Regions from separate parts of the Leptothrix sp. (in: b-proteobacteria) genome, predicted to be linked through region 1. Evidence: predicted binding sites of a transcription regulator. Region 1 holds the regulator's gene; each other region holds the start of a gene.
The links. Region 1 encodes sigma-54, which starts transcription at its own class of promoters, with help from an activator protein. Its sites were predicted from a motif close to TGGCANGNAANCTGCTTT; they were not measured.
Positions count from the first base shown of each region.

Region 2: AC5IG3_RS00880 (CmpA/NrtA family ABC transporter substrate-binding protein) is a predicted target of sigma-54. The motif match lies at 1,961-1,978, and genes of this name have one in related genera.
Region 3: pedF (cytochrome c-550 PedF) is a predicted target of sigma-54. The motif match lies at 2,236-2,253, and genes of this name have one in related genera.

Region 1 is NZ_CBDFPH010000008.1:211,265-215,540, reverse strand. It holds gene AC5IG3_RS10165 (response regulator) at 1-299, shown strand, start outside; gene AC5IG3_RS10160 (2-hydroxychromene-2-carboxylate isomerase) at 375-1,001, shown strand; gene AC5IG3_RS10155 (hypothetical protein) at 976-1,302, opposite strand; gene rpoN (RNA polymerase factor sigma-54) at 1,585-3,237, opposite strand; gene lptB (LPS export ABC transporter ATP-binding protein) at 3,259-4,035, opposite strand; gene lptA (lipopolysaccharide transport periplasmic protein LptA) at 4,032-4,276, opposite strand, start outside.
Region 2 is NZ_CBDFPH010000001.1:246,111-250,386, forward strand. It holds gene icmF (fused isobutyryl-CoA mutase/GTPase IcmF) at 1-1,743, opposite strand, end outside; gene AC5IG3_RS00880 (CmpA/NrtA family ABC transporter substrate-binding protein) at 2,117-3,367, shown strand; gene ntrB (nitrate ABC transporter permease) at 3,392-4,276, shown strand, end outside.
Region 3 is NZ_CBDFPH010000002.1:22,882-27,157, reverse strand. It holds gene AC5IG3_RS04275 (BaiN/RdsA family NAD(P)/FAD-dependent oxidoreductase) at 1-706, opposite strand, end outside; gene AC5IG3_RS04270 (substrate-binding periplasmic protein) at 761-1,693, opposite strand; gene pedF (cytochrome c-550 PedF) at 1,708-2,181, opposite strand; gene AC5IG3_RS04260 (sigma-54-dependent Fis family transcriptional regulator) at 2,522-4,276, shown strand, end outside.

The DNA.
Region 1 (4,276 bases):
CCTTCGTGACCGCCAGCATGGCCGAGCGCGTGGTGCAGCAGCTCAACGGCGTAGCGCGGGCACCGCGCCATGATGCGCTCACCGACCGCGAGCTGGATGTGCTGCAACGCATCGTCGCCGGCCAGCGCATCACCGACATCGCCGAAGTGCTGCACCTGTCGGTGAAGACCGTCAGCACCCACAAGAGCCGCATCCAGGACAAGCTGCAGCTGCCCAATATGGCCGCGCTGATCCGCTACGGGCTGGAGCACCAGATCGACCAGCCCGACTCCAGCTTCGACAGCATCCACCCGGCCTGAGCCGCCACTCCAGCACACGCTGACGCAGGGCTGCGCCTGATGGACACCCGCTCCGCGCGCGCCTAAGGTATCAGCATGAATGCACACAGCCCAACGCCCGCCGCCATCGAGTTCTATTTCGACTTCTCGTCGCCCTATTCCTACATCGCCTCGGAATGGATCACCGACCTGGCCCTGCGGCACGGCCGCACGGTGCGCTGGCACGCGATCCTGCTGGGGGCAACTTTTCAGGCCGCCGAACTGAAAAGCCCGGTATCGCACCCGCTCAAGCGCGAATACTCGCTGCACGACTTCGCCCGCTCGGCACGCATGGCCGATGTGCCGATGGTGATGCCCTCGCCGTTTCCGATTTCGACCCAGAACGCCGCCCGGCTGTTCTGGTGGCTGGACGCGCAAGACCCGCAACGCGCGGCAGCCTGGGCGCACGCCGGGTTGCGGGCCTACTTCACCCGCAACATCGACCTGAGCCGGCCGGATGCGCTCGCGACACTGGCGGCAGAGTTCGGCGTGAACGCCGGGCAGGCGGCTGCGGTCTGTGCCGACCCGGTCTGGAAGGACAAGCTGCGCCAGGAGAACGACGCGGCGATTGCTGCCGGCGTGTTCGGCGCCCCGTTCTTCATCATCGATGGGGAGCCGTTCTGGGGCAATGACCGGCAGCAGCAGATGGAGCGCTGGCTCAGCCCAGGCGCGTGTCAGCCTTGACCGCTGCCGCGGATGCGCCGTAGCGCGTGACCTGCTGGGAGCGCTGGCGCTGGGTGTCTTCGGCGCTCAGGCGCTGGAACTGCTCAGCCAAACGCGCCAGTTCATCGCTGCCGCAGGAGCGGCACAGGCTGACCACGGCGCGGGCGTAGTCGGGCGGGCCCAGCAGCAGGGAAATATCGACGTCTTCGCCCAACTCGGTCAGCAGCAGCTGATGGATGCGCGTGGCAATCTGGGATCGGGTGGCGACGCTGGGGACGGTGCTGTTCGGGGTGTTTTCGATCGTCGGGGCAGGGGTGGTCATGGCCGGGTCTCCTCATCTCACGCCATGCTCTATGCAGAGGCCGTGCCGCGCCACCCAGGCAAACGCGCAAAATTGAACCCAAGTGTTTCCGGGGTGCGCTAAGTCACACTGCCGAGGCAGTTCGACAACAAGAGGTGCCTTTTCTCACCGTAAAGTCAGCGCCCACTCTCGTCCTGGCGCTCAAGGTTCCGCACGCGGGCGGGCCCTGTGCACCAAGGTCGGGCCCCCGCCGACCCAGACCGGGACACGCTGCCCGGAACCGGTTCACGCGCGGGCGTCGCCTCAGATTTCCTTGCGCAGATTGGCCGGGGCGATCTTGAGCGCCTCGCGGTACTTGGCCACGGTGCGGCGCGCGACCTGGATGCCCTGCTCTTCGAGCATCGCGCTCAGCTGGCTGTCCGACAGCGGCTTCTTGCCGTCCTCGGCCGCAACGAACTGCTTGATCAGCGCCCGCACCGCCGTGCTGCTGGCGTTGCCGCCGGCCTCGGTGTTGAGCGAGCTGCCGAAGAAGTACTTCAGCTCGAAGGTACCGAACGGCGTGTTCATGTACTTGGCGGTGGTCACGCGCGAGATGGTCGACTCGTGCAAGCCGAGTTCATCGGCGATCTCGCGCAGCACCAGCGGCTTCATCGCGATCTCGCCGTGGGTGAAGAAGCCCTTCTGGCGCTCGACGATGGCCTGCGAGACGCGCTGGATGGTGTCGAAGCGCTGCAGGATGTTCTTGACGAACCAGCGCGCCTCCTGGAGGCGGGCCGACAGCGTCGCGCCGCTGGCATCGGCCGTGCCGCGCGTGCCGCTGCGGTGCTGGCGCAGCACCTGGGCGTACATGTCGTTGATGCGCAGCTTGGGCATCACGTCGGGGTTGAGCACCACCTTCCAGCCGCGGCCGCTCTTTTGCACGATCACGTCGGGCACGACGATGTTGGCCTCGGCGCGCGCAAATCGGCGACCGGGCTTGGGTTCGAGCTTGACGATCAGGCTCTGCGCGTCGCGGATCAGGTCCTCATCGGCACCGGTGGCTGCCGTCAGTTTCTTGACGTCGCGCCGCGCCAGCAGCGCCAGATGGCTCTGGCAGATGGTCTGCGCCAGCGACTGCGCCGGGCTCGCGGGCAGTTCGCGCAGCTGCAGCACCAGGCATTCGGCCAGGTCGCGGGCGCCCACGCCGGTCGGCTCCAGGCTTTGCAGCCAGCCAAGCGCGACGCGCAGGCGGTCCATCAGGTCTTCGCGCAGCTCGGCGGCCACTTGGGCAGCCACCGCCGGGTCGGGCGGGATGGCGGCCACGCCCAGCTCAGCCACCTCGACCGCTTCCAGGCCGGTGGCCAGGCGCTCGGCGATCTCGTCCAGACCGTCGGCCAGGTAGCCGTCTTCGTTGAGCGAGTCGATCAGCGACTCGACCAGCAGGATGTCCTCGGCCGCCAGGCGCATGCCCAGCAGCTGGTCGCGCAGGTGGTCGGGCAGGCTGGGCGTGAAGGTGGAGCGCTCGCTCCAGTCGCTGTCGTCGTCGTCCGGCGCGGCGTTGCGGGAGCCGGGCAGCTCGGAACTGCCGTGGTAGTCGTCGCGGTCGCCGTTGCTGTCCCAGTCGTCGGCGGTGGGCGTGGAGCTGAAGTCGAGCTGCTCGGCGCCCGGTTCGCCCTCGCCGCTGCCGGCCGAGGACTCGATGGCCGACTCGCCGGAGGTGTCGGGCGCGCTGCGGTCACGCTCCCAGGATTCGTCGGCGGCGCTGGTGCGCTCGGCCGGCGGCGCCGTTTCAGGATCGGGCGTGGCACCGGAGCCGGAACTGTCGTCCTCGGCTTCCAGGAAGGGGTTCTGTTCGAGCATCTGCTCGACTTCCTGGTGCAACTCCAGGGTCGAGAGTTGCAGCAGGCGGATGGATTGCTGCAGCTGGGGCGTGAGCGCCAGATGCTGCGAGAGGCGGACCTGCAGGGACGGTTTCACGGGAATCAGCTCTTGGTGGCGTTACATGCGGAAATGCTCGCCGAGGTAAACCTTGCGCACGTCAGGGTTCTCGACGATGTCGGCCGGGCGGCCTTCGGCCAGCACCCGGCCTTCGCTGATGATGTAGGCGCGATCGCAGATGCCCAGCGTCTCGCGCACGTTGTGGTCGGTGATCAGCACGCCGATGCCCCGGTTCTTGAGGAAACCGATGATGCGCTGGATCTCGATCACCGCAATCGGGTCGACCCCCGCAAACGGCTCGTCGAGCAGGATGAAGCGCGGCTGGGTGGCAAGCGCGCGGGCGATCTCGACGCGGCGGCGCTCGCCGCCCGAGAGCGCCGGCGCCGGGCTGTCGCGCAGCCGCTCGATCGACAGGTCGGCCAGCAGGCCGTCGAGCAGCTGCTCGATGCGGGTGTCGCTGTAGGGCTTGCCCTGGGCGTCGCGCTGCAACTCCAGCACGGCGCGGATGTTTTCCTCGACCGTCAGGCGCCGGAAGATCGACGCCTCCTGCGGCAGGTAGGACAGGCCGAGCCGGGCGCGCTCATGGATCGGCAGGCGCTGCACCGGCGCGCCGTCGATGCGGATCTGGCCGGCATCGGCCCGCACCAGCCCGACCAGCATGTAGAAGCTGGTGGTCTTGCCGGCGCCGTTGGGGCCGAGCAGGCCGACCACCTCGCCGCTGCGCACCGCCAGGTGCACGTCTTTCACGACCTTGCGCGCGCCATAGCTCTTTTGCAGGCCGGTGGCCTCCAGGCGGCTCTCGGTCAGGCTTGCCGGCGTGGCGGGCACGCCGCTCAACGGGCGCCCCCCGGTGCAGATGCGCTGGCCGCCGGGCGTGGCGTCACCACGCCGCGCACGCGGCCCGTGCCGCTGGCGCCTGCGGCGCCGCCCTGCACGTCGAAGGCGTCACGCGCCTGGTCGTAGGTGATGGTCTGGCCGCTGATCTCGTCGGCCAGCACGCCTGCGCGCAGCAGCCGCACGCGCGCCTGCTGGGTGAAGCGCACGGTCTCGGTGGTGGCGTCGTACTCGATGCGCTGGG
Region 2 (4,276 bases), on a different contig from region 1:
AAAACTGCCGGGCACGTTTTCCAGCATCAGCCATTTCAGCAGTTCGCCGTGGTCTTCATATTGGGGCAGGGCGACCTTGCGGATCTTGCTGCCGCTGAGCGTGGTGTGAATCAGGCGCGTGCGCAGTTCCTTGTCGCGGATTTTCACGACGTAGTCGTCACCGGCGTAGGCGCGCTGCATTTCCGGCCACAGGGCCAGCAGTTTGCGGGCGCTGGGGTCGAGCTGGGTTTCGCGCTGCTCGGCCAATTCGGTCAGGGTGTTGACGCCACGGGTCTTGTTGGGGTTGTCGAGTTGCAGCATCTGGGCGCTGGCGCGCAGTTGCTGAATCTCGCGCGCGAGGCGGGCCTGTTTTTGCGTGCGGGCCTTGTAGCCGCGCACGGTGTCGGTGATTTCGGCCAGATAACGGGTGCGGCCGACCGGCACGATGGGGGTTTGGTGCGTGCTGTGGCGGGTATGCACCAGCGGCAGGCGGCCTTCGCGCAAGGTCAGGCCGCATTCGGCCAGGCGGGGTTTCAGGGCCTGATAGAGCGCGGTGACGCCGTCGTCATTGAAGCGGCTGGCCATGGTGCCGAACACCGGCATCTGGTCGGGCATGACGGTGAAGGCTTCGCGGTTGCGCTGCACCTGTTTGGCGACGTCGCGCTGCGCGTCGGCGGCGCCCTTGCGGTCGAATTTATTGATGGCGACAAATTCGGCAAAGTCCAGCATGTCGATTTTTTCGAGCTGGCTGGCGGCGCCGAATTCGGGCGTCATGACGTACATCGGAATATCGACGTGCGGCACGATGGCCGCGTCGCCCTGGCCGATGCCGGAGGTTTCGACAATGATCAGGTCGAAGCCGGCCAGTTTTGTGGCGGCCAGCACGTCGGGCAGGGCGGCAGAGATTTCCGAGCCGGTGTCGCGCGTCGCCAGCGAGCGCATGTAGACGCGCGGGCCTTGCTGCCACGGCGCAATCGCATTCATGCGGATGCGGTCGCCCAGCAGCGCGCCGCCGCTCTTGCGCCGGCTGGGGTCGATGCTGATGACGGCGATGCGCAGCGCGTCGTCCTGGTCGAGCCGGAAGCGGCGGATCAACTCGTCGGTCAGGCTGGATTTGCCGGCGCCGCCGGTGCCGGTGATGCCGAGCACGGGCGTGGTGCGGGCTGGGGCGGCCTCGCGCATCTGGCCGAGCAGCGCGGCGTCGGCCTGGCCGTTTTCCACGGCGGTGATGAGTTGGGCCAGTGCGCGCCAGGCGGCTTCGGTGTGGCCTTGCAGCGCGCCCAGGTCGGTGGGCGCGTGGTCGGAGAGGCTGCGGTCGCAGCGCATGACCATCTCGCCGATCATGCCGGCCAGGCCCATGCGCTGGCCGTCTTCGGGGCTGAAGATGCGCACGCCGTGGGCCTGCAGTTCGCGGATTTCGGCCGGCACGATCACGCCGCCACCGCCGCCGAAGACCTGGATGTGCTCGCCGCCGCGCGCGCGCAGCAACTCGACCATGTACTTGAAGTACTCGACGTGGCCGCCCTGGTAAGAGCTGACCGCGATGCCCTGCACGTCTTCTTGCAGCGCGGCGGTGACGACTTCGTCGACCGAGCGGTTGTGGCCGAGGTGGATCACCTCGCTGCCCATGCCCTGCAGGATGCGCCGCATGATGTTGATCGAAGCGTCGTGGCCGTCGAACAGGCTGGCGGCGGTGACGAAGCGCACCTTGTGGGTCGGGCGATAGTTGGCAAGGGCCTGGTAGTCGGCGCTGAGGTCGGTCATGTGGGGCTCCAGTCGATTCCGGGTGATTCTGATTGACGTTGACGTAAACGTCACTTGGTACTTGGCCTGATCTGGCGTGCCATTGCGGCGTGCATGCACCAGCAATGCTGCGGCGCACCATCCAGGCGCGGTTTTCCGGGAGTCGATGCGTGTGCTTGGTGCGCCGGGAGCGGCGCCACCGGGGTGCAGGGCTGCCATGCGCAGAGGCTGGAAAAGCTGGCACGGTGCCTGCATAGGTAGACACGAGGCCTCAGCGATGCGGTCTCACTAGGTGGGACATTTTTGGACAACGGCGTCCGATCGTCCCGGTCGTTCTGGCGCATGCCAGGCGCCGGATCTCGATCGTGACGCCGTCTTTTTTTGGAGTGAAGCCATGAGTCAGCACGACGGTTTTTTCAACCCTGCACGCCGCCAAGCCCTGCAGCAAGCCGCTGCGCTGGCCGCAGTGGGTTCTACCGGACTCGCCGGCACGGCCTGGGCCGCCGGCTCGGACGCGCCCGAAAAGAAGGAGATCCGCATCGGCTTCATCCCGCTGACCGACTGCGCGTCGGTGGTGATGGCCTCGGTGTTGAAGTTCGACGAGAAGTACGGCGTCAAGTTCGTGCTCAGCAAGGAAGCCTCTTGGGCCGCCGTGCGCGACAAGCTCGTCAACGGTGAGCTGGACGCTGCGCACGTGCTCTACGGCCTGGTCTACGGCGTGCATCTGGGTATCGGTGGCGCCAAGAAGGACATGGCCGTGCTGATGACGCTCAACAACAACGGCCAGGCGATCTCGCTGTCGAAGAAGCTCGCCGACAAGGGCGCGGTCGACGGCGCGGGTCTGGCCAAGCTGATGAAGGCCGAGCCGCGCGAGTACACCTTCGCGCAGACCTTCCCGACCGGCACCCACGCGATGTGGCTGTACTACTGGATGGCGGCCAACGGCATCAACCCGATGACGGACGCCAAGGTCATCACCGTGCCGCCGCCGCAGATGGTGGCCAACATGCGCGTGGGCAATATGGATGGCTTCTGCGTCGGCGAGCCGTGGAACCACCGCGCCATCATGGACGGCATCGGCATCACCGCCATCACCACCCAGGACATCTGGAAAGACCATCCCGAGAAGGTGCTGGGCGCCACCAACGAGTTCGTCACCAAGAACCCCAACAGCGCGCGCGCCGCGATCATGGCCATTCTGGAGGCCGGCCGCTGGATCGACGCCAGCCTGCAGAACAAGCTGAAGATGGCCGACGTGGTGGCCGAGAAGTCCTACATCAACACCTCGGTGGACGCGATCAACCAGCGCATCCTGGGCCGCTATCAGAACGGCCTGGGCAAGACCTGGGACGACCCGAACGCCATGAAGTTCTTCAACGACGGCGCGGTCAACTACCCCTACCTGTCGGATGGCATGTGGTTCCTGACCCAGCACAAGCGCTGGGGCCTGGCCAAGGGCGAGATCGACTATCTGGGCGTGGCCCGCGCCATCAACAAGACGGCGCTCTACAAGGAGGCTGCCACTCAGCTCAAGGTCAACGTGCCCAAGTCCGACTTGCGCAGTGCCAAGCTCATGGACGGCACGGTCTGGGACGGCAAGGACCCCGCCAAGTACGCCGCCAGTTTCAAGATCAAGGCGGCCTGACCCGGCCGCCCGCAGGAGCCTTCGATGAACGCCACCACCATGCCCCTGACGACGGCTGCCGCCGCCAGCCCCGCCGACACGTCGCCGGTCAAGGCGCTGTCGTCCGCCGTGCCCGGCGCGGCCCCGCTGACCGACGTGCAGATCAAGTTGAAGGAGCAGTCGGCCGCGATGGCGCGTGCCCAGCGCCGCCGCACGCTGACGCGCTTGCTGGCGCCAGTGCTGGGCTTCGTCATGCTGCTGCTGGTCTGGCAGGTGATCTCGCAGACCGGCGACAAGCAGCTGCCCGGGCCGGTGCCGGTGTGGCATTCGGCGGTGGAGCTGTTCTCGGACCCGTTCTACATCAAGGGCCCGAACGACCAGGGCATCGGCTGGAACATCCTGTCGTCGTTGAAGCGCGTCGGGCTGGGCTTCGGGCTGGCGGCGCTGGTGGGGATTCCGCTCGGTTTCATGATCGGGCGCTTCAACTTCCTCAACCAGATGCTGGAGCCGCTCATCAGCCTGCTGCGGCCGGTGTCGCCGCTGGCCTGGCTGCCGATCGGGCTGATGGTGTTCAAGGCCGCCAACCCGGCGGCGATCTGGACGATCTTCATCTGCTCGATCTGGCCGATGGTGATCAACACTGCGGTGGGCGTGCGCCAGGTGCCGCAGGACTACCTCAACGTCGCCCGCGTGCTCAACCTGAGCGAATGGACGGTGATGCGCAAGATCCTGTTCCCCGCCGTGCTGCCCTACATGCTGACCGGCGTGCGGCTGGCGGTCGGCACGGCGTGGCTGGTGATCGTGGCGGCCGAGATGCTGACCGGCGGCCAGGGCATCGGCTTCTGGCTGTGGGACGAGTGGAACAACCTCAACGTGGCGCACATCCTGATCGCGATCTTCATCATCGGTGGCGTGGGCCTGGCGCTGGAA
Region 3 (4,276 bases), on a different contig from region 1:
GGTGCGTGAACAGCAGGTCTTCGGCAAACAGCGTGCGCTGCTTGCCTTTGCCGGTGCTGATCTGCACCGGCAGCGCCAGCCCTGCCAGCGCCACGAAGGATGCCCAGCTGGCCGCGTCGAAGGTCAATGGCACCAGCGCAGGCTTGGTGTCGACGATGCGGTGACCGCTGTTGCGTGCCAGTCGCAGGCCCCAATCGGTGGCACCGATCTTGGGCACCGGCAGGCCGCCGGTGGCGATCACCAGTTGCGCGGTGCGCACCGGGCCGGCGTCGGTGTCGAGTTCATGGCCCGCGTCGGTGTGGCGCACCTCGTGCACCTTGCACGGCTGGCGGTGCGTCACGCCGCCGGCGGCGCACTCGGCCAGCAGCATCTTGATGATGTCTTCTGCGCTGTGGTCGCAGAACAGCTGGCCCTTGTGCTTTTCGTGGAAGGCGATGCCGTGGCGCTTGACCAGGTCGATGAAATCGCCCGCGCCGTAGCGCGCCAGTGCCGAGCGGCAGTAGTGCGGGTTGGCCGACAGGAACTGCGCCGGCGTGGCCTCGCGGTTGGTGAAGTTGCAGCGCCCGCCGCCCGAGATGCGGATTTTCTCGGCCACCTTGGGCGCGTGGTCGAGCAGCAGCACCTTCAGGCCGCGCTGACCCGCCACACCCGCACAAAAAAGGCCGGCTGCTCCCGCACCGACCACGACAACGTCATAACTTTCCATGCGGGTGATTATCGGCGGCGCCACGAGCGCGCCGCCGACAAACCCCCGGCCGGGCTATACCCGCTGCCAGTCCAGCGACGCCGTGGCAAACATGCGCCTGAACTCGCCGCGCTCGGCCAGGTCGTTGACGGCGGCCTGCAGCGCATGGGCCAGCTCGGTCGATTCTTTCTTGACCGCCATGCCCACGGCCCAGCCATCGCGCGGGGCGCGTGGAATCGGCAGCGGCGTGACGGCGTAGCGCGGGTCGCCCTTGAGGGTCGACAGCAACTCCGATCGCATGCCGCAGGCTGCAGCCACCTCGCCGCGCATCAGCATCTGCGCGGCCTGCACGCCACCGTCGATCTTGGTGACGAGTTGCTCCTTGAGCGCGCCGCCTTCGGCGCCGATCATCAGCCAGCCCGCCAGCGTCATGCCGGGTGCGGCGATTTTCTGGCCGCGCAGCGAGTCCAGCCCGTCCAGCGTGGGCACGCGGCTCAGGTCGCGCGCCATCATGACCGTTTCTCGCCAGTAGGGCCCGAAGATCTGCACGCGTGGATTGGCGTCCATCAGCGGTCGGTCGACCGGCACGTGCAGCATCACGTCGGCCGGACCCCAGCCCAGGTAGTGGCCGCGCCAAACCATGTTGCGCAGGTCGTCGTTCATGTTCTCGCCCGCCGCGAACGGCAGGATCGACGCCTGCACGCCCAGCGCCTGGGCCAGCGCCTTGGCCACTTCCACCTCGATGCCTCGGCCGTCGACGTGAAACGGCGGCAGATCGTTGTAGAGCCCGACCGTCAGGCGGCCCCGCGCGCGGATGCGCTCCATCACGCTGGGTTCGCTGTCGTCCTTGGCCGATGATTTCTGCGCCTGCAGCAACGGGGCAAAGCTGCCCAGTCCGCCCACCAGGCCTACCGTGCCGGCCTGGCGCAGGAAGCGCCGGCGTGCGGTCAGGGGGGCGGGCTGCTGCGGCAATGAAGCCAGGGTGTCATGGGGGGTGTCATGGGACATGGCGTGCTCCGGGGTCAGAGCGGCTTTTCGCGCCGCGTTTCCAGATAGGACTTGATGGCCCAGACGGCTTCCTGCGACAGCGTGCCCTCGAACGGCGGCATGTAGACCGCGCCGTTGCGCACCTTGCCGCGCCGCACGCTGCTGGCGTAGTAGTCGTCGACTTCCTTGACGCAGGCGGCCTTCTTGGCCGCGATCTTGACGTTGCTGCAGTCGTTGTCGAGCTTGCGCAGGTCGGGCGCAATGCCGCCCGAGATCGCTTCCAGGCCGTGGCAGCGGGCACAGTTCTGGTTGTAGGCCGAGCCACCGATCAGGATGGCCTTGTCGTTGGCGCGGAAGGGGTTTTCTGCCCGCCATTCCTCGCCCAGCTGGGGCAGTTCACGCGTGTCCACCGCCTGCGGGGTGACATCGCCATGGGCCGCAGCCCAGTTGCCAAGGGTTGCGCAGGCCAGGGCCAGCACGGCAGAACGCCAAAGGTCGCCACGTGTCATGAGTCTTGTCTCCGTCAATCAGAATGTTGAGTCATCGCAATAAACAACCGTGTCCCTGCAACGTGCGTGCCATGTCCTGAACACGGTCGGAAACGCAGGTTTTCGCCGGTTTCGGGGCAAAAAGCCGGGCCGCTCTTGCGGGTCTGTCCGGGGCTGAATGGCCAGGAACTGTCTCTTGCGCGGGCCTTCCGGTGCGCCAACTGTTCAAAAATGAGACAACCAAGGGCAGTTCCCGACTGGTGCAACGCTGCTTGGAGGCACATGCTCCGCACTCACTTACAAGCCCGATCCACAAGATCGACAAGATCAGGTCGCTCGACGGCCTGGCTGGAGACCCCACATGCCCTCGTCCACCTACACCTCGTCGCCGTTCGCATCGCCCGCTGCCAGCCGGTCACGCAACCCGCAGGACGAAGGCCGCCGCCCGATTGCCGCGGCCTTGCCGCTGGGGGGCGCGCACGTCGAGAAGATCGACCAGTCGCATGAGCGCTGCCAGGCGCTGGGCCTGTCGCGCATCGAGCGGCCGGACTTCTCGCCGCTGGGCCGCTCCGACCTGTCGGTGGTGCGCGACCGCAACCAGCGTCTCTACGCCCACGCCGCGCCGGTGATGGAGATGCTGTTCGAGCAGATCGTCAACAGCGGCAACATGGTGGTGCTGACCGACGCCATCGGCACCATCCTGCATTCGATCGGCGACGATGACTTCCTGGGCCGCGCCGCCAAGGTCGCGCTCGCGCCCGGCGCCAACTGGTCCGAGCAGAGCAAGGGCACCAATGCGGTGGGCACCGCGCTGATCGAGGAAGTGCCCACGCTCGTCCATGCCGACGAGCACTACATGCACGCCAACCACTTCCTGACGTGCTCGGCCGCGCCCATCCTCGACCCGCGCGGCAACATCCTCGGCGTGCTCGATGTCTCGGCCGACCAGCGCAGCTACCACCAGCACACCATGGGGCTGGTGAAGATGTCGGCCCGCATGATCGAGAACCACTGGCTCACCGACGACTACCGCAACGTCATGCGCCTGCATTTCCACAGCCGGGTAGAGTTCATCGGCACGCTGATGGAGGGCATCCTGGCCGTCAGCCAGGACGGCAAGCTGGTGGGCGCCAACCGTGGCGCGCTGGAGCAGCTCGGCATGAGCGGCGCGGCGCTGCGCATGCACAGCATCACCTCGCTGTTCGGCACCACCGTGCCGGCGCTGGTCGACCGCTTCCGCTCGCCGCTGGCCGCGCCGCTGCCGGTGGAGATGGGCAACGGCCGCCAGTTCCACGTCTACGCCCGTTTCAACTGGCCGGTCTGGCATGGAATGAACGGCGGCCTGGCGCTTGATCCGGCCACCGCAGCGGCAGAGGCGGCAGAAGCCGCCAGCAACAAGGCCGCCGGGGTGGAGACACGACCGGAGATCGCGTCGAATGCCCCCGCGCCCACCTTGGCCGCCGCGCCGCCTGCCGCCAAGACCGGCCTCGCCAGCCTCACCACCGGGGACGCGCAGGTGGGCGCGGTGGTCGACAAGATCCGCCGCGTGCTCGACCGCGACATTCCGATCCTGGTGCTGGGCGAAACCGGCACCGGCAAGGAGTTGCTGGCGCGCGCCATCCACCAGGATTCGCAGCGCGCCCGCCAGCCCTTCGTGGCGGTCAACTGCGCGTCCATCCCCGAGACGCTGATCGAGGCCGAACTGTTCGGCTACGAGGAGGGCGCCTTCACTGGCGCACGCCGCAAGGGCGCGGTCGGCAAGATCGTGCAGGCCAATGGCGGCACGCTGTTTCTGGATGAGATCGGCGACATGCCGCTCGCCCTGCAGGCCCACCTGCTGCGCGTGCTGCAGGAGCGTCAGGTCACGCCGCTGGGCAGCGCCAAGGCGGTGGCGGTCGACGTGACGCTGGTCTGCGCCACCCACCGCAACCTGCGCGAGATGATCGAGCAGAAGACCTTCCGCGAAGACCTCTACTACCGCCTCAACGGCCTGGCCGTGCGCCTGCCGCCGCTGCGTGAGCGCACCGACCTGATGGCGCTGGTGCAGCGCATCCTGGAGCGCGAATGCGCCACCGCGCCCGGCCAGCAGCCGCAACTCAGCAGCGAGGTGGTGAGC